One region of the Exiguobacterium alkaliphilum genome, then DNA from elsewhere that is predicted to be linked to it. Evidence: predicted binding sites of a transcription regulator. Region 1 holds the regulator's gene; the other holds the start of a gene.
What was found. Region 1 encodes NrdR, which represses ribonucleotide reductase genes. Its sites were predicted from a motif close to AACACNATATATNGTGTT; they were not measured.
Positions count from the first base shown of each region.

Region 2: a site for NrdR is predicted at 2,226-2,243, ahead of KB235_RS10040 (anaerobic ribonucleoside triphosphate reductase). Genes of this name have one in related genera too.

Region 1 covers NZ_CP073101.1:1,387,839-1,397,775, reverse strand. Annotated here, with positions in the region: gene infC (translation initiation factor IF-3) at 1-244, opposite strand, end outside; gene KB235_RS07190 (hypothetical protein) at 583-792, shown strand; one part of gene KB235_RS07185 (IS3 family transposase) at 891-1,167, shown strand; one part of gene KB235_RS07185 (IS3 family transposase) at 1,167-2,053, shown strand; gene KB235_RS07180 (DUF1002 domain-containing protein) at 2,117-2,983, opposite strand; gene thrS (threonine--tRNA ligase) at 3,096-5,033, opposite strand; gene dnaI (primosomal protein DnaI) at 5,337-6,251, opposite strand; gene KB235_RS07165 (DnaD domain protein) at 6,257-7,609, opposite strand; gene nrdR (transcriptional regulator NrdR) at 7,650-8,117, opposite strand; gene KB235_RS07155 (hypothetical protein) at 8,133-8,501, opposite strand; gene speD (adenosylmethionine decarboxylase) at 8,613-8,999, opposite strand; gene KB235_RS07145 (glyceraldehyde-3-phosphate dehydrogenase) at 9,231-9,937, opposite strand, start outside.
Region 2 covers NZ_CP073101.1:1,944,621-1,954,557, forward strand. Annotated here, with positions in the region: gene nrdG (anaerobic ribonucleoside-triphosphate reductase activating protein) at 1-387, opposite strand, end outside; gene KB235_RS10040 (anaerobic ribonucleoside triphosphate reductase) at 365-2,215, opposite strand; gene KB235_RS10045 (formate/nitrite transporter family protein) at 2,402-3,235, opposite strand; gene KB235_RS10050 (50S ribosomal protein L25/general stress protein Ctc) at 3,444-4,112, opposite strand; gene mutL (DNA mismatch repair endonuclease MutL) at 4,275-6,080, opposite strand; gene mutS (DNA mismatch repair protein MutS) at 6,085-8,613, opposite strand; gene KB235_RS10065 (YlbF/YmcA family competence regulator) at 8,663-9,091, opposite strand; gene KB235_RS10070 (GNAT family N-acetyltransferase) at 9,199-9,621, opposite strand; gene KB235_RS10075 (phytoene desaturase family protein) at 9,636-9,937, opposite strand, start outside.

The DNA of each region.
Region 1 (9,937 bases):
GCGCTTCTTTTTCCTTCTTTTGAAGTTCGAAACGGTATTTCCCATAGTCCATGATTTTGGCGACCGGTGGGTTAGCTTTGTCGGCGACCAAGACAAGGTCAAGTTCAGCCTCTTCCGCTAAACGCAATGCCTCATTGCGCGATTGCACACCGAGTTGTGCACCGTCCGCTCCAATTAGGCGAACTTCACGGGCACGAATGTTTTCGTTGATAAAGAGCTCTTTGCTAATGGTTAGCACCTCCATCGTGCGAATGCACGAGTTTTAGATTGATAAGACAACATGGCAATAAAAAAAGCGTCGGCAGTTTCCCGCCCACACATCATTTCGGAGTCAACAGAGACGAATGCTCGGCTGCTTCACGTACATGATGGACCTGACCGAATCTGTTCGGACGAGGTGAGAAGCGGGCGCTTCTGCTTTGTTGTATTTAATCACTATGTCATCTTAACACTAGCAGGAAAAGATGTCAAGAATTCGCGCATGAATAATTGGTAGCTCACACTTTTATGATGATAACAGTCATTCCATCGTTTCGCAATACCTTTTGCGAGGGAATAAAAATAAAAAAGGGAGGGATGGCCATGAATTGGCGTAAAGATGTAGGCAGCGATCACGATTATCATGACCAAGTCGAACGCATCGTCACCGAGACGATGCGACACCATGGGTTAGAAGATGAAAAGTTAAAAGCCGTACTGACCGATTTATTAGAAGAGATGAACCGCATCACCCTTAAGATCGTCGATGACAACAAGAGCGCCCGCGACTACATTTATAAACGCTGGTATTAAAAAAGGGCTCGTGGGCTAACCTAAATTTTTGAGACAATATAAAAACACCTTCGCAGTGGTACACTTAAAAAAAGTGCTAGCATCGGAGGTGTTTTTGCGTGGGCAAAAACGTATATTCAAGTGAAGTGAAATGGGCAGTGGTGAAAGACAAACTGAGCGGTGAGTTGACGACTAGAGAGATCATGGAGAAACACGGGATCAAAAACGAATCACAGATCCACACATGGATGAGATGGTATCGGTCCAGTGAAATCTATCGATTTGACCAGCCCATCGGGAAGCAATACACCTACGGACTCGGTCCTGATTCCGCCAGTGAGGATGACAAGAGAGAGCGTCAACTATCCCACCTGAAGACGGAGAACGACATCTTAAAAAAATTCATGGAGATCGAAAGAGAGTTGAAAAAGAAATAGCGTTAAAGACTGTAGAGCGCCTGAAGAGCAAATATACGGTCACGACCATCCTACGTGTCCTAGACGTGCCACGGGCAACCTATTACCGTTGGGTCAAAGAACCGGTGAAGCAACCTTCGGTGCTGGAGCAAACAGTCATCGAAGTGTGTAAGCTTACGAAGTATCGATATGGACATCGAAAGATAAAAGCCCTGTTAGAGCAAACCTATGAATTGGCGGCTAACCGGAACACCGTACAAAGAATCATGCAGAAGCACCATCTCCAGTGTCGGATCAAGCCTAAACGGAAATGGAAGTCTCAGGGCGAGAGCATCATCATCGCACCTGACCTTCTCAAGCGAGACTTCACGGCCAGTGAACCAAATAAGAAGTGGGTGACGGACATCACCTATATCCAATACGGGAGCACGACGAAGTACCTCTCCACAATCATCGACCTATTCAACAATGAAATCGTTGCCTATAAGCTATACGAGCATCAACAGACGCCCCTCGTCATCGATACGTTAAAGATGGCGTTGGAGAGTCGGAACAATCCCGAAGGGATCATCATCCATTCGGATCAAGGAAGTGTCTATACATCATATGCCTTTCAAGATTTGGTCAAGAGGAACCATCTGACGAGCAGCATGTCCCGAAGAGGCAACTGTTGGGATAATGCGGTGATTGAATCGTTTCATTCGAATTTGAAGTCTGAGGAGTTCCAGTACGTCAAGTTCAACTCGTTAAGTGACCATGAAGTGCGTGAGCGGGTGGACCATTACTTAACTTACTATAACGAAGAGCGTATCCAAGAAAAATTAGGCTACCTCACACCGATAAAATATGGTGTGGTGGCAGCCTAATAAGGTGTTTTTATTAGTGTCTCATATAGCTAGGTCAGTCTATCGCGCCCTTTTTTTGTATAGTTAGTTCGTCAACGATTTGAAGAAGTTACTCAGTGCGGCGAACAACCGGGCGAAGAAGCCTTTCACTTCTTCTTGCTCGAGGAACGCTTGAACGTTTTGTCCGGCCCCTTTCAACCCGTCACTGATCGATGCCCAGTCAAGGTTCGCTTGTTGCATGTTTTCAAATAGCCCCGTCAATTGGTTCAACTGCGTGTCTGACAGTTGGACGTTGTTTTGATTGAGCACTTGAATGACGATGTCACGAATCTCGATGTTCGTCTCTGGTTTCTGGTTGGCGATCGCCGCCTTGATGTCGTTCATGAGCCCGGCGACATCCTCTTGTCCGACCGCTTTGCCGATCTCCGACGTGACGGCGAGCTCTTCTTGGGCGAGCGCCTTACGTTCTTCTGTCAGCTCGATGCCCGTCTCACTGGCGGTGACGTCATACGCCTTCATGATGCCTGTGAGAGCGGACGTACCGGTCACGCGAATCGGTGACGTGATGTAAATGTCCGCATCGGTCACGCCGGCCGTGACGAGTGCGTTCGCATACATGTCTTCTGTCACCCATGTGACGTTCTCTGTCTTAATGTTCAATCCGCTGCCTTCCTCCATCAATTTGATGCGGGCTGACGAGTACATGCCACCCCCGCGCTGGGCTTGTGGAACCGCGTCACCTAAATACTTCTCTTCATCGGCCACTGTCGTGATAATCGGGTCGATTCCGGCCGGTGCCTCGACACGTTCGAGCACCCACTGCTGCTGGTTCGAGGAAAGCGACTCCCCGAGCGTGACGATTGTATCGTCCACGATGGCTTCTGCGTTTACTTTTGGTATCATGCTCGTCGCGACGACCGAACCGACCGTCAGCGCTACGAATGGTTTCATAAAATTCAAAATGATCACTCCTTTCTTCTACCTTAAGTGTTCTCACACCTATTCCGCATCCGTCTTTAGACCGAAAAGGAGACCATCCTTCGTCGAAGGACGGTCTCCTCAGTTAACGTGAACGGTTGGCGATTTCCGCAGTCAATGACGCGATAAATTCGTCAAGTGAAGCCGAAACTTGTTCTTGTTGGCCGTAACGGCGAATGTTGACCGCCCGCTCATCGCGCTCTTTATCGCCGAGCACGAGCGTCATCGGGATTTTCTTCATCTGTGCTTCGCGAATCTTATAGCCGAGCTTCTCGTCACGGAGATCCGTCTCGACGCGGACGCCGCGCTTGACGAGCTCCGCTTTCACTTCCGCGACATAGTCATCGTGGACATGCGAGACCGGAATCAATTTCACTTGAACCGGTGCGAGCCATGTCGGGAATGCGCCTTTATACTCCTCAATCAAGTAAGCGACGAAACGCTCCATCGTCGAGACGACCCCACGGTGAAGGACGATCGGGCGATGGTCTTTCCCGTCCGGTCCTGTGTACGTCAAGTCGAACCGCTCTGGGAGCAAGAAGTCGAGTTGCACCGTCGAGAGCGTCTCTTCTTTGCCGAGCGCCGTCCGGACTTGGACGTCAAGCTTCGGTCCGTAGAACGCCGCTTCGCCTTCGGCCTCGAAATACGGGAGGCCGAGCTCGTCCATCGTCTCTTTCAATTGACGCTGGGCCGTCTCCCAAATCGCATCGTTGTCGAAGTACTTCTCCTTGTCCGCCGGGTCACGGTACGACAAGCGGAAACGATAATCTTTAATCCCGAAGTCAGCGTACACTTCTTGAATCAAGTGGACGATGTCTTTGAACTCTTGCTTCATCTGTTCCGGTGTGACGAACGTGTGCCCGTCATTGAGCACCATGTAACGGACGCGCTGCAAGCCTGTGAGCGCCCCAGACATCTCATAACGGTGCATGCCGCCGAGTTCGGCGATCCGAAGTGGGAGTTCACGGTACGAACGTGGCTCGTGTTTGTAGATTGTCATATGGTGCGGACAGTTCATCGGACGCAGGACGAGTTCTTCGTTGTCCATCTCCATTTTCGGGAACATGTCGTCTTGATAGTGGTCCCAGTGTCCAGACGTCTTATACAAATCGACCGAACCGAGCACCGGCGTATAGACGTGCTGATAACCGAGTTCGAGTTCTTTGTCGACGATATAGCGCTCGACCGTGCGACGAATCGAGGCGCCTTTCGGGAGCCACATCGGCAGACCTTGACCGACCTCTTGCGAGACGAAGAAGAGATCGAGCTCTTTCCCGAGTTTACGATGGTCACGCTCTTTCGCCTCTTCAAGGAGACGCAAGTGTTCTGCGAGCTGTTCTTTCGTCGCCCATGCTGTCCCGTAGATGCGTTGCAACATTTTGTTGTCGGAATCGCCACGCCAGTAGGCCCCGGCGACGCTCATCAATTTGAACACTTTCAATTTCGATGTCGATGCGACGTGCGGTCCACGGCACAAGTCGAAAAATTCGCCTTGATGATACATCGTGAGCGTCTGGTCGGCCGGGATGTCTTCGAGCAATTCGATTTTGAGTGGGTCACCGAGTGCCTGATAGCGGGCGAGCGCCTCGTCACGCGAAACGACTTCACGTGTGATGTCGAGGTTCTCATCGACGATGCGTTTCATCATCTTCTCGATTTCAGGCAAATCCTCTTCGTTGATACGACGGTCCATCTCGATGTCGTAATAGAAGCCGTTCTCGATTGTCGGTCCAATCCCGAGGTAAATCGAGCCTTCATCACCGTAAAGGCGCTTGATTGCTTGCGCCATCAAGTGAGCCGTCGAGTGGCGCATCAAGTCGAGGCCGTCCTCGGAGTCCGGCATGACGAGTTCGATGCGACCGTCTTGTTCGATCGGGCGACGATAATCGATCAATTCCCCGTCAATTTTTGCGGCGAGCGCTTTTTTACGGAGGCCCGGGCTAATCGAACCTGCTACTTCTTCTGCTGTGATGCCGGCTTCGAACTCCTTGACGGCACCGTCTGGAAATGTCAAATGAATCATGTAACTTCCCCTCTCTTTTCAAAAAAAATAAAAAAAGCCCATCCCTATGAAAGGGACGAGCTTTGATTCTCGTGGTACCACCCTCGTTCCCAAGCAGACGCTTGGCTCGAACACACGATAACGAGTGTGACTCGCCGCACGATTGACCCGTGCGGTGCTCGGAGGGAGTAAAACGTTCGGCGTGTCTAGGAAGCTCTCACCAACCTTCCCTCGCTTTGAAACCCGTGACGACGTCTCATGTCCTCTGTCATTGCATCCATTATATGCTATTAGTATAGTCAACCCGTTCGAGAAATACAATCCTTACCGGCGACGATTTTCACCTTTCAACTCGATTTGTGTCGTCGTCGTCGAGATGCGCTGCATGAGCCGTTGCGCTTTCATCTTATTTTGCGGGGATCCGTCAATCGAGAAATGGGTCTCGAGCTCTTCGCCACTGAAGTTCGAACTGTATAGCGTCGGTAACCGGTGCATCATCCGGTACTGCAAGATGATGCCGAACAGCTCGTCGCGCACCCACGGGCTAATCGCCTCGGCCCCGATGTCATCAATCAACAGCACGGGCACGTGTTGGAACGACGTCAAAAACGAATCGAACGAGTCGGTCCGGATTTTCCGTTTCGCTTCCGAAACGAAGCCAGGGGCGTGGACGAGAATCGTCTCGATGTCGGCCACTTTCAACTCGTTGGCGATGGCTGCGAGCAGATACGTCTTCCCGACGCCGAAGCTGCCGTGCAGATACAGACCGTTCACTTTCTGTCTCGTCTTCATCCCGGAGACGAACCGCATCGCCTCACGGAGTGCGATTTTACGGGCGTCATCCGACCAATCGAACGATTCAAAGCTCGCTTCACGCACTTCTTCCGGCAAGAACAGACTCTTGAACTTTCGGTCCATCTCTTTTTGCCGACGCGCTTGACGATGTTTGACCGTTTCCTCGTAACGGATGGCGACTTGTCCGAGGTCGACATAGAGGACGGGCTGATGGCCCGGAATGACGGCGTTCGCCTCGATGAGCACCTTTCCGTCCATCTGTTCGGCATACTCGCTCAGTTTCGTGAAGCCGAGCTCGATTGCCGCCTCATCTAGCTCCGGATGTGCCTTTAAGAAGGCGATCACGCCAGGATGGTCGAGGGTACGCCGACGAATCGACTCGTACGCTTCCCGAACTTCTTTCCGATTCATCATCTGGGCGAGCGTCTGATTGATACGTTCCATGTCCCTCATCCTTTCTCTTTCAACTCATTGAGCAACTTGACGAGTTCAGCGTCATCTGGCACCGACGCCTCGAGCTCTTGTTTTCGTTTCTGGTCGTACGAGCGTTGCTCTTTCGCGTCCTCTTCAAGCCACTTCGGCAGTTCCGTCTGCGGCGTCTTGCGGCGTGAGCCGACCGTCGTCCGTTGCACGTTCTCGCGCTTCTGTTGTTTCTTCTCAATCAACGCGTCTTGTGTCGCTTCTTGGTCGAGCGCATCTTTCGCATGCACATATCCGGCCGTCTTCCAGCTCGTGGCGATGCGCATCACGTAATTCTCACTAAGCCGCGTCTGCTTCTTCACTTCGATGCAGTAATAGAACAGTGCGTTGATGACGCCTGGGGCGAGTCCGAGCGTATCGACCATCTCGATGATGAGTTGTTCGTCGCTCTTCGATAATTGCGGCGTCTTCCGAAGCGTCGAGACGTATTGATGCGGATGCGCCGTCTCCATCACGTTCGGATCGTCCAAGTCCCCGAGTTCGGTCTTCGTCAACTCGTTCGCCTTCGCTTTTCGATGCCTTGTCTGCTTCTTCTTCAGCTGGAGCACCATCTGGCGACAGCCGTCTCGCTTCTCTTGTTCGCTGAGCGGCAGGTACGCTTCATGGACGAAATACTCTTTCAACATTTCGGCCATCAACTCTTCATCGATTTGAGAGACGTAGGCGAGTTTCGTGATGGTCTCATCCAACTTTTTCGTGAAAAAGCCGACCGGGAAGTTCGTCAACTTTTTGACGATGTCCATATCGAACGTATAGTTGATCTCGATTTTCGCACGATCCGGTTTCTCATAGTTTTTTTGCGTGAACGCCATATGGTTGACGCCTTTGACGTCGAACACCTCGTTAAAATCTTTCGTCACTTCGACGATGCCGGCCGGAAGCGGGTCGATCGTGAATCGACCTTGCAACTGTTTGAAGCGGACCTCACCTACCTTATAGAAGAGAAAACTCGACAACAGGCCGTCGTTCAAGAACGTGTGCGGCGCGAGCGGGACCCGCAACTGATACACGTACTGCGTGACGCGCGCGTCTTTCGTCTTATACGTTCGCACGAGTCCAATCGCTTCGAGCCGGAACAGGCTGTCCGTCAGCTCGTTAATCGAATACTCGAGCATTTCACATAAGGCGCTGTGTGACATATAATTCGATTTCATTTTCCCAGGTTTCAGTTCACTCCAAAGCGTCTGATAGAGCGCGAGCGCTTTTACCCCGATGACCGGTTGATACAGATGATAGAGCGATTGATAGGACTCGCGATCGACGAGCCCCGTGCTCATGATGAGCAGTTCATCGGTCCCAAAGATGGTCCGTTCTTTTTCCATAGTGATTCTCCCCTGAAAAAAGGCGACCAGAAGGCCGCCCTTAGTTGGTCGATTTTTCTTGCTTCATTAAATCTTCTAGTTCTTTAAAGAACACGGAAATATCTTTGAATTGGCGATACACCGAGGCGAAGCGGACGTACGCCACTTCGTCGACGCGGGCGAGTTCGTTCATGACGAGTTCGCCGACTTGTTCACTCGGAATCTCGGACTGGCCGAGCGCACGTAACTGTTGTTCGACTTTCGTGACGACACCTTCAAGCTGTTCGAGCGTGACCGGACGTTTCTCACAGGCGCGAATGATCCCGCGAAGCACTTTCTCGCGACTGAACTCTTCTCGATTCCCATCTTTCTTGACGATGATGAGCGGCGTCTGTTCAACCGTCTCGAACGTTGTGAACCGATAGCCGCACTGCTCACACTCGCGGCGACGGCGAATCGAATAAAAATCCTGAACTGGACGGGAGTCGAGCACCCTCGTTCCGTTATGATCACATTTAGGACAACGCATGCTCAAGCCTCCTTATCATTCAACAGTTTTGTTTCCGATGGCTCGGAGCGGGAATTTTTGTTGTAACGCCTCATAATACGTCACCACGATTTGACGAAGGTCTGGACCGAAGCGGCTATCCCGGTTCAACGTGAAGTCGACCGCTGTCCGTCCCCCGTCGACTTGAATGACAGTCGCGAGTGCGTCCCATCCGTCACCTTGAAACGCGAGTTCGCCTCGGTCTGCATCGACACGGCGAACCGTCTGCCCTTCTTTCTTGATTGTTTCCTCGAGCCACTTCATGACGGCGTTCGGAGACGCGGCATAGTAACGGGTGCGCAACGCTTCCTGTTTATGCGAATCATCTGTCTGGATATGTGTTTGAAACTTATCGAATACTCCCATTTTCCACCTCAACAACTCATTTATATACGTTAAGCATATCAAAATTAAGGCGTTAACAAAACAATTAAAAGGGCTGACCGAAAATCGGCCAGCCTCAAAAGGTCAATCTGATTATTTGCTGATTGCCACTTGCGCTTCAGGAACACGGATTGGTCCCATTCCACGATCAAGTTTGACGTCTTCACGCACTTTCGCGTCCAAACCTTCAGCGATATACTGCGACGCTGTAGCCGGATCGATGCGGTCCCCACATGTGAACACATCGACTGATGCGTAGCCATGCTCCGGGAAGCTGTGAATCGTCAAGTGCGATTCTGAGATGATCACGACTCCACTCACACCGTGCGGCGCGAATTTGTGGAAAGCAACTTCACGGACTTCAGCGCCCGAGCGAAGTGCTGCATCGACGAACAAGCGCTCGATGTAGTCGATATCGTTCAATTTGTCGGGATTGCACTCCCAAAGTTCTGTAATAATGTGACGTCCCATAGTATCCATATTAGTGGATCCCCCTTTACATCAATGGTCTCAAAGTAGTTGATGATCACTCACTTTGTGCCTGAATCGCCCACAACCACGGGGGCAAGTTAGTCCAGAGAGGTCCTAACCCTTTAAGTTGCGTTTGTCAGACCAATTGAAGTTCACGAGTTAGAGTGTATCGTGTTTGGGACGTCGTTACAAGACATTTGTTTCATTTCTTTAAAAATATTTTTCGTTAAATATATTTTTTTAGGCGTGGGTTTCTTGTTGCCCGATTTGAAGGTAGCTCGCGACCATGTCCAACAAGTCGACGACACGGCATGAATAGCCCCATTCGTTGTCATACCACGCGAGTACTTTGACATGGTTCCCTCCAATCACCATCGTCGAATCCGCATCGATGATGGACGAGCGCTCATCGCCATTGAAATCGATTGAGACGAGCGGTTCGGTCGATACACCGAGAATGCCCGTCATCTCCCCATGGGCCGCACGTTCGAACGCTTCGTTCACTTCATCGACCGTCACGTCCCGGCGCAATTCGACGACGAGGTCGACGAGTGAGACGTTCGGGGTCGGCACCCGGAGCGCCATCCCGTTCAACTTACCTTGAAGCTCTGGCAGTACGAGGCCTATCGCTTTCGCGGCCCCTGTCGAAGTCGGTATAATCGAGGTACCACAAGCACGGGCCCGACGTAAGTCTTTATGCGGGTTGTCGATGTTGTTTTGGTCGTTCGTGTACGCATGCACCGTCGTCACGAGACCGGTCTCGATCCCGAACGTCGAGTCGAGCACTTTGACGACCGGTCCGAGACAGTTCGTCGTACACGAGGCGTTCGAGATGATGTGGTCGTGCTCCGGTGTGTACTCCCGATCATTGACCCCCATCACGATCGTCCGCACGTCGCCTTTACCAGGCGCCGTCAAAATCACTTTCTTCGCTCCGGCCGTCAAAT
Region 2 (9,937 bases), 560 kb from region 1:
GGACTCGATGAATTTCCCGTCGACGAGCACGTCGGCTTGATTGAGCACGTCCGTCACGTGTTCGTCATTCATCTGTTCAAGTAACTCAAGCGTATACCCGGTATAAACCCAAACGTTTTTTGCCAATCGCTTGCAGCCCCGAACGAGAGCCGCCAACTCTTTCGGTTGCATAAACGGTTCACCGCCTGAAACGGTAACCCCGTCCCACCCAGACACTTGGATCTGTTCTAGAAGTGTCTCAACTGACACCTCTTCCCCGCCGGCTGGATTCCATGACTCCGGGTTGTGACAGCCTCGGCAGTGATGCGGGCAGCCCGCTGTAAAGACGACGGTACGGATTCCCGGCCCGTCGACGACCGAATCTTCAATGACGGATAGGACGCGCATCATGTTTCACCCTCGCTCGTTCTTCTTCCCGTTTTGCCGAGTTCCATCGATCCATTGTGCCGACCAAATATCCTGTGATACGGCGAATACGCTCAATTTGCTCGGACTCCCCGCAAGTCGGGCATGCTTCATCAATGATGCCTTCAAGTCCGCAATTCCCACAACGATCGACCGGGTGATTGATCGACCCATAGCCAATGTCATGTTTACGCATCAGTCTAACGATTGCCTCGACGGCTTCCGAATTATGGGCAAGGGAACCATCGACTTCGACATACGTGATATGGCCAGCGTCACAAAGGGCATGGTAAGGCGCCTCAATTCTAATTTTTTCACGAATCGAGACATCTTTATAGACTGGCACGTGGAACGAGTTCGTGTAGAACGCGCGGTCGGTCACGCCTTCAATCATCCCGAACGCTTCCTGATCTTTCACGACGAACTTGCCGGACAACCCTTCCGCCGGGGTCGCAAGGAGCGAGAAGTTTAGATCATATCGGTCGGCCGCTTCTTTCACCCGCTCGGCTAGATGCGTCACGATCTCTAGGCCAAGTCGTTCAGCTTCTCGCGACTCGGCATGGGTCGACCCCAATAGAACCTGTAACGTCTCGGCCAGCCCGATAAAACCGACCGAGAGTGTACCTTGCTTCAATACGTCGCGGACCTCGTCATCCGGAGCGAGCGTCTCGCCGCCACGCCAAACATGTTGCGCGTAAAGGAAACGGAATTCATCGGCTCGGCGTTTGCACTGGTATTCGAACCGGTCGCGTAATTGCTCGATTGCGATGTCGAAATAGTCGTTGAGCATACGATAGAACGCTTTGATGTCAGATGAAACGAGGGCCATCTTTACCAAGTTCAGTGTCGAGAACGACAAGTTTCCCCGTCCGATCGACGTCTCAGCGCCGTGCCGATTGCCCATCACGCGTGTCCGGCAACCCATATAGGCGACCTCGGACTCCGGCGTACCGTCATTGTATTGCGCGTTGAACGGGGCGTCGATGAAGGAAAAGTTCGGGAACAGCCGCTTCCCTGTCACTCGACAAGCGAGTTTAAACAAGTCGATGTTTGGGTCTCCCTCATGGAAGTTGACGCCTTCTTTTACTTTAAAAATTTGAATCGGGAAGATCGGTGTCTCGCCATTCCCGAGACCGCGTTCGGTCGCGCGTAACAGTTCCCGAATAAAAATTCGGCCCCATCGTGACGTATCCGTCCCATAGTTGATGGAAACGAACGGAACTTGCCCACCGCCACGGGAATGCATCGAGTTGGCGTTGTGGATGAACGCCTCGCACGCTTGATACGTCGCCGTAATCGTCTCTTCTTCCGCAATCGTACGCATCTCGGTGTCCGTCAACTCGACCGGGAGATGACGGAGTCGTTCGAGGTGACGTTCATACGTCTTCTCCACATAGGGAGCTAAATCAACGTCAAACATTGGGAACGCCTGTCCTCCGTGCTGCATGTTCTGGTTCGCCTGAAGGATAATCGAGGCGAGTGCCATCGCCGACCGGATGTCTTTCGGGGGCCGAATCGTCCCATGTCCGGTGTGAAAGCCGTTCATTAGCAAGTCACCGAGCGGAATTTGGCAACACGTCGTTGAGCCCGTCACGTAATAGTCTGCATCGTGAATGTATAAAAAATTATCGGCGACCGCACGTCGCGAGCGTTCGGACAACAAGTACGTCGTCGCGAGTTCTTTTGACACTTCCGAGGACAAGCGAGCCAGCTTCCCGAGCGGCGACTTGCCGTCCACGTTCGCGTTTTCTTGGACCAAATCCTGGTCAGGGAGGACACAGACATCTTCATACAATCGAATTAAATTCACCCTGCAACACCTCACTATATATTGAATCCATTCGCTGTAAACAGCGAACCAATCATCTATATATAGATTATGTCACGTTCGCAGGCATTTATGCGGGACGACTTTGTGACATCTTTATAGGGCAAACATGACAAAAAACAGCCGAACCCTAGGCAGGGACTCGACTGTTACGATTCGTGATATAAGTCATACTTCTTTAGCAGGTTTGACGATCGTCAACTCGACTTCTTCTGACTCTTGGGCTTCCCGCAATCCTTTCGCGTTCAACCACGTATAGATGGCCCCCATGAACAAGGCACCTCCGATGATGTTTCCGAACGTCGCCGGAACCAAGTTGTGAATCGCCCCGGCGAAACTGATTGTCTCTGGGTGCGGGACGACGAGCGTGAGCGCGAACAAAACGAAGTTCGCGATGACATGATCGAATCCTGAAGCGAAGAAGACCGCGACTAGGAAGATCATCGAGAAGATTTGCGCAAATTCATTTTTCATTTGTTTCGGCAAGAAAATCGCCAGGCAAACCATCCAGTTACAGAAGATGGCACGGAAGAAAATCTCGACCGTCGTATGGTGCATCTTGCTCTCGACGACGGCGAACAACCAGTTGTTCATCCCAAGTTCTTGAATGATTCCGGTCGGGGCAAGCAATATGGCGAACAAAATTCCGCCGACTGCATTCCCAACAAAGCACAATAGCCAGACGAGCATCGTATCACTGAGCGTCGTATATCCGCGCAACGTCGACGTCGTGAAGTACATCGTATTCCCCGTGAACAGCTCAGCTCCCCCATAAATGATCATCACGAGTGCGATCCCGAACGAAAAGCCGCCAATGAGCGTCGTGAACGGCGAATCAAGCAGATACATGCCATTGACGACTTTTAGTGTGAAGATGGCGGCGAACCCGATAAAGATCCCGGCGAGCATCGCCCGTAAAAAGTATTCCATTGGCCGATAATGAATCATGTGCGATGACGCCTGGGCTTTTTTTCGCAATGATTCAAGTGCATGGATTTCCATTGATGCCATGTCACAAACCCTTCTTTCTGTTTGAATGAACCTTTATAATAAGAACGAACGTGTGAAATCATTAACAATATAAGCCCGAATCCAATAAATTGCAATCGACCTTGGATCATGTTGACACATTTTTCACATCGTAATCGTTTACATATGTCGGATTTGTGACGAAAAAAACGACCCTTCGCAAAGGGTCGTTCGATCGAGCTTATTCTTTGTCTTCAGACTTCTCTTCAGACTCTTCCGAAGATGCTTCAGCCGACTCTTCTTCAGTCGCTTCAGTTTCACCTTCTTGCGTAGTATCTGTGTCTGCTTCAAGCTCTTCAAGTGATACCGGCTCATTAACCGATGCGATTTGAAGTTCGCCATCCGAGACAACCTCGTAGTCTTTGTTTTCTGGAATGTCCGCTACCGTCACCGAGTCACCGATGCCAAGTTCAGATACATCGAGTTCGATGCGCTCTGGGATGTTGGCAGGTGTGGCCGATACCGTGACTTTATAGAGCGTTTGTGCCAAGAAGCCGCCTTCTTTGACACCTTTCGCGTCGCCGACGAGCGTGACGTCCGCTTCGACTTCTGTTGCTTCGTCCATCTTCACGGCCATGAACTCGACGTGCTTATACTCGTTCGTGAACGGGTCAACTTCCGTCCCGTGAACGAGCGTGTTCACTTTCTTGCCGTCGATGTTGAGTTCGATCAAGGCGTTATCACCATGCTCACGAAGGATTTTACGAAGTGCCATCTCTTCAAACGCGACTGGTGTGCTCTCGACTTTGTAGCCGTAAACGACACCTAGCACTTTTCCTTCTTTGCGTAAGTTTGCACGGACCGATCGTGGTCGTAACTCTCGTTTCGTTACATTAAGCTTGTCTGCCATAATCTTTTCCCCCTACTGGTTAATGGATCATGTCTACATCTTGAGGGTGAGGCAGTGAAAGAGCCACCTCTCAACCTCGATGCGTTGAGCGACATGTGTATAATGTTCCCACGTCACGCATCGGGTAAACGTTACAGACCGTTAAAAAAGATTACAACGTTGTCACATGACACGCTTAAACAGTTTCTCAAGTTCGTACGTACTCCATTTAACAAGGATTGGGCGACCGTGCGGACACGTGTAAGGCGACGCTGTCTCCGACAAGTCGTGAATCAGTTGGCGCATCATCTCGACGTTCAACGGATGGTTCGCTTTAATCGAACGTTTGCATGCCATCAAAATGGACGCCTCCTCGCGATATTTGGCAAGGTCAATCGAACGATCGCGAATCGCCATCTCGACTAAATCCCGAACCGTTCCTTCAAGGTCGTGTTGCGGATACCACGTCGGAATCTCTCGGACGAGGAACGTGTTCCCCCCGAACGGCTCGAGTTGAATCCCGGCCTCTTCTAAGAGCGGCAGCACTTCTTCGATGGCGAGCGCTTCTTGCTGGGTGAATTCGAGCGTGAGCGGTAACAAGAGTAGCTGGTACTCTTTCCCCGGATTCCCGAGTTGTTCATAGAACAGTTCATACTTGATCCGTTCTTGCGCGGCGTGCTGGTCGATGACGTACATGCCGTCCTCGCCGCCACAGACGATATAACTCGCGTGTAATTGCCCGATGACGTCGAGCTCGGGGAGCCGCTCCGTCTTCTGTTTCATCGGGGTGGCCTCCGAATCAGGCTCGTGCCTCGGCGAGACTTCCTTGTTCAAAGGCGTTGGTGCCCACTGGCTCGGCGACGTGATCGGTTCACGTGGTATCGGGTAGTTCCATGCCGGCTCTTCTTTCACTTCAGGCGAGCGCTCGACGGTAAAGTCGAGTCGCGCTTGTTCCGTCTGGGCGCGTTCCACTTTCGGTTTCGGTTGGACCGTCGGGATGAGGCGTTGCTCACGAAGCGTCAGTTGGACCGTGTCTCGAATCAATTGACATAACTCTTTTTCTTTTGAGAGCCGGACTTCGCGCTTCGTCGGGTGAACGTTGACATCGATCAACATCGGGTCCATGTTCACTTCGAGCACAGCGATGGGGTAACGGCCGATCGGGAGTAGCGTGTGATAGCCTTCGAGGACGCTTTGGGTGAGGGCGAAGTTTTTGATGCTGCGTCCGTTCAAGATGAGCGTCACGTATTGTTTATTCGAACGGGTCACTTCCGGACGGACGAGATACGCGCTCAAACTATAGTCGTTCGTCTTGCTCGACGCCGTCACGATTTGAGAGGCGACTTGGCGTCCGTAGATGGCGAGCATCACTTGTTTAAGGTCGCCGTTTCCGTTCGTCCGCAACAACTCCTTGTCTTCATGATAGGCTGCAAGACGAACCTCTGGATGAGACAGGGCGATACGATTCAACGTATCCGTGATGCTCGCGAGTTCGGTCGCCGATGTCTTCAAATATTTCAACCGGGCCGGCGTATTGTAAAACAGCTGGCTGACCGTGATCTCCGTTCCGACGTTCATTGCCGCAGGCTTCGTCTCGGTCAAGACCCCTCCCTCGAGCGTCATCTCAAATCCGACCTCTTCAGCGCGGCGTGACTTGAGCGTGACGTGGCTAACCGAGGCGATCGACGCGAGGGCCTCGCCTCGGAAACCGAGCGTTCGGATGCGGAACAAGTCATGCTCGTCGCGAATCTTGCTCGTCGCGTGACGGAGAAAAGCGCGCGGTGCGTCATCTTCATAAAATCCGTGTCCGTTATCCCGGACTTTGATGAGCCGAATCCCGGCCTCGACGAGCTCGACCTCAATCTTCGTCGCGCCGGCGTCAATCGCATTCTCAACGAGTTCTTTGACGACCGAGGCGGGTCGCTCGACCACCTCGCCCGCCGCGATTCGGTTGGCTAACTGTTCAGGGAGTTCTTGAATGATTCCCATCGTCTCATCCTTTCTTCGCAGCTTGTTGTAGCGCATAGAGCGCCTGCATCGCCTCAATCGGATTCATGGCGAGTAAATCGAGCGCGAGCAGTTCGTCTGTTAAACTGTCCGATTTCTCGAACAAGGACAGCTGGGCCACATCCGTCTCACTTGTCGGGCGTGTTTCTCGCTTCGCTTCATCCGGCGCCGGTTCGGCTTCGAGGTGCTCTAAAATGGACCGGGCCCGGTCAATCAAATCTGCCGGCAAGTCGGCCAACTCGGCGACGTGAATCCCATACGATTTATCCGCCTTGCCTGGGTGGACCTCGTGCAAGAAGACGACGCGACCATCACGTTCGACTGCGCGGACGTGCACGTTCTCTAGCGTCGAGATCGTCTGTTCCAACACGGTCAACTCGTGATAGTGGGTCGAGAAGAGCGTCTTCGCGCCGATCGTGGCCGCGATATATTCCACGATCGCTTGCGCGAGCGCCATCCCGTCATATGTCGACGTCCCGCGTCCAATCTCATCGAGCAAGATGAGGCTATGTTCCGTCGCTTCCGTGACGGCTTGACGTGTCTCGGTCATCTCGACCATGAACGTCGACTGGCCGCTGACTAAATCGTCGGCTGCCCCGATTCGCGTGAAGATACGGTCGAACAATGGGAGCTCGGCCGCTTCGGCCGGGACGAACGAACCGATCTGATGCATGATGGCGATGAGTGCGAATTGACGCATGTACGTCGACTTACCGGACATGTTCGGTCCCGTGATGAGGAGCATCCGCCGCGAGTCGTCAAGCGTCAAGTCGTTCGCGACGTACTCGCCGCGCCCGAGCACCGTTTCGATGACAGGATGGCGGCCGCGGTCGATTTGAACATGTTTCGCCGTCGTCGGGCGAACGTAATCCCGTTTTTCGGCGACGATGGCGAGACTGAGCAAGACGTCGAGTTCACTGAGCGAACGGGCAAGCCGCTGCAACGGTTTCGTCTCGCGCTTGACCTCGTCTCGAAGTGCCACGAACAAGTCATACTCGAGCGTGCAACTCTTCTCTTCGGCCCCAAGAATGAGCGCCTCTTTTTCTTTTAATTCCGGTGTGACGTAACGCTCGGCGTTCGTTAGGGTCTGTTTCCGTTCATACCGCCCTTCCTCGAGCAGCTTCGCGTTCGCTTTCGTGACTTCAAGATAGTAACCGAACACACGGTTATAACCGATTTTGAGCGACTTGATTCCGGTCGCAAGACGCTCTTGTTGTTCAAGGTTGGCAATCCACGTCTTCCCGTTCGCTTTCGCTTCGAGCAGTTCGTCGAGCTCGCTCGAATACCCTTCTCGAATCATGCCGCCTTCCTTCGTCGAGATGGGCGGTGCGTCGACGAGCGCTCGGTGAAGCAATTCCGCTAATTCCTCAAACGAATCGAGTTCCGCATCGATTTGACGAAGCCTTGACGCCGTCACCGCTTGTAACAGGGCGCGCACGTCCGGGATGCGGGATAACGTATCGCGCAACTGCACGAGGTCGCGGGCGTTTGCCGTCCCGTATCCGACCTTGGCGACGAGACGCTCGATATCGTATACGTACTTCAACTGCTCGCGGAGTTGGTCACGTAACATGAAGTCGTCTAACAAGTTTTCGACCGCATCGAGTCGCGCTTCTATCGCCCCTTCCGTATAGAGCGGTTGTTCGAGCCAACGTTTTAATAGTCGCCCTCCCATCGCGGTCGTCGTCTCGTCTAACAGGGCGAGGAGCGACCCTTTCCGTTCCCCGGAACGGGCCGAGCGGAACAATTCCAAGTTTCGGGCCGTGTTGGCGTCAAGCTGCATGTGCTGCTCGACTTCATAGGCAACGGCAGGTTGCAAGTGGTCGAGCGAACGTTTTTGTGTTCGTGTCAAATACGCGTATAGCAAGGCGAACGCGTCTCGTTGCGCCTCGTCTCTAGCGTCAACGGCCAAGTCGCTATCGATCCGGTCGGTTTGAACCGAGAGTGGGATCCCGAGCGGTGCCAACACGTCCTTCAAACGTTCGTCCGAGACGAGCACCTCGTTCGGGAGTAGCCCTTCCATCTCACGGCGAACGGCTTCTCGCGTCGGCAAGGTCGTGAGCCAAGATTCACCTGTCGTCACATCGCCGCGTGCCACCCCGTAGCCGAGTGGATGGTTCGTCACCGCGACAAGATAGCGGTTCTCCTTGTCACCGAGGGCGGCCATATACGTCCCAGGTGTGATCACTTGGATGACTTCCCGTTTGACGAGCCCTTTCGTCGCTTTTGGATCTTCCATCTGTTCGCAGATGGCGACGTTAAACCCTTTTTCAATCAACTGTTCGATATAAATCGCGGCCGAGTGATGGGGCACGCCACACATCGGGATTGGATGTTCCGCGTTCTTCCCGTTCTTCGATGTGAGCGTCAATTCGAGTTCTTTCGCTACGATTTGCGCGTCTTCAAAGAACAGCTCATAAAAATCGCCAAGTCGATAGAACAAAAAGGCGTCTGGATGGTCCGCCTTGATTGAGAAGTATTGTTTCATCATCGGGGTTTGATGTATGATTTCCATTTTTTTCACCTCTAGAAATTAGAACAGCTGACCAGAGGCCAGCTGTTTGTTAGTATCCGCAGCCGCCGCGTGATTTCTCGGCCGCCATGCCACTTCCTGTTTTACCAGCGAGTACGTCGCCGTCTGTCGATTCGATGATGCGGTCGGTCACTGAGTTCGCAAGCGTCACCGTCACGTATTGAAGCAGGTCGTTCACCTCAACTTGCGTCTCTTGGAACGCTTGGACGACCGGGATCGCGTCAAGCTCGTCCATTGCTTTGTCGATTTTCTGTTCGACTTTCGCGAGGGCCTCTGTCTTCCCGTAGTGTTGACAGTTGACCGCTTCTTTTTGCAAGAACTTGATGCGTTTGATGAGCGTTTGCACGCGTTCGCTTTCGTTCACTTTCGTCTCTGCTTCTTTGAAACGCGCCACTTCTGGCGTCTTCGCGAGAAGTTCGGCCAATTCTTTTGCTTTTTCAATCACTTGTTGGTCAGTCACGTTCGTAAACCCCTTTGCTGTCTATAATGTGATCGCACGAAACGTGCGCGAGTGTTCTCCATCATTCTACCATGAACGAATTCGGAAAGGTACATCATGGATTCAGTTCAAGCGTTGCTTTTTCGTACCATGTCGACGTGGGGAATCCCGTCCTCATCGTATTCATCGCTCGTCCGCTCGAACCCGAAACTCGCATAAAACGGTTCGACATACGTCTGCGCTTGTAAGTAGAGGGTTTCTCCCCCGTAATCGTTGACCGCGGCCTGCATCAATTGACGCGAATAGCCGTTGCCCCGATGCCCCGGTCTCGTCACGACCCGGCCGATTGCAATGGGTAAAGCGTGAACTAAAACACGCAAGGCCGCGACGACTTCGCCCCCTTCTTCCACCCAATAATGGACGGCATCGAGGTCTTTCCCGTCAACCTCCTGATATGCACATTCTTGTTCAACGACAAACACTTCCGTCCGTAGGGCAAGGAGCGCGTACAGCTCACGCGTCGTCAGTTCATCAAATCGCTTTTTCATCATCTTGCATCGTCTCCTTATAACGTCACGCCGAGCGCCCGGGCCACGTGCAACCCGCTCGTCATCGCGCCAATCGTCCCTGCGCCTGGAAACACCGTGTCCCCGCAGACAAAAAAGTCCGGAAGATTCGTCCGATAACTCGCGGCATGAAACAATGATTGACGCGGCGTCTGTGCATAGCCGCCGACGGCACCGTTCGGGCGTTTCGTATACTTCACCCAGGCGCCCGGTCCTCCTGGAAGCATGAGATTCGTGTGCCCCGACCAACCTGGGAATCCGATGCGCACAGCCTCAATCAAACGCTCGGTCCATTCATGTT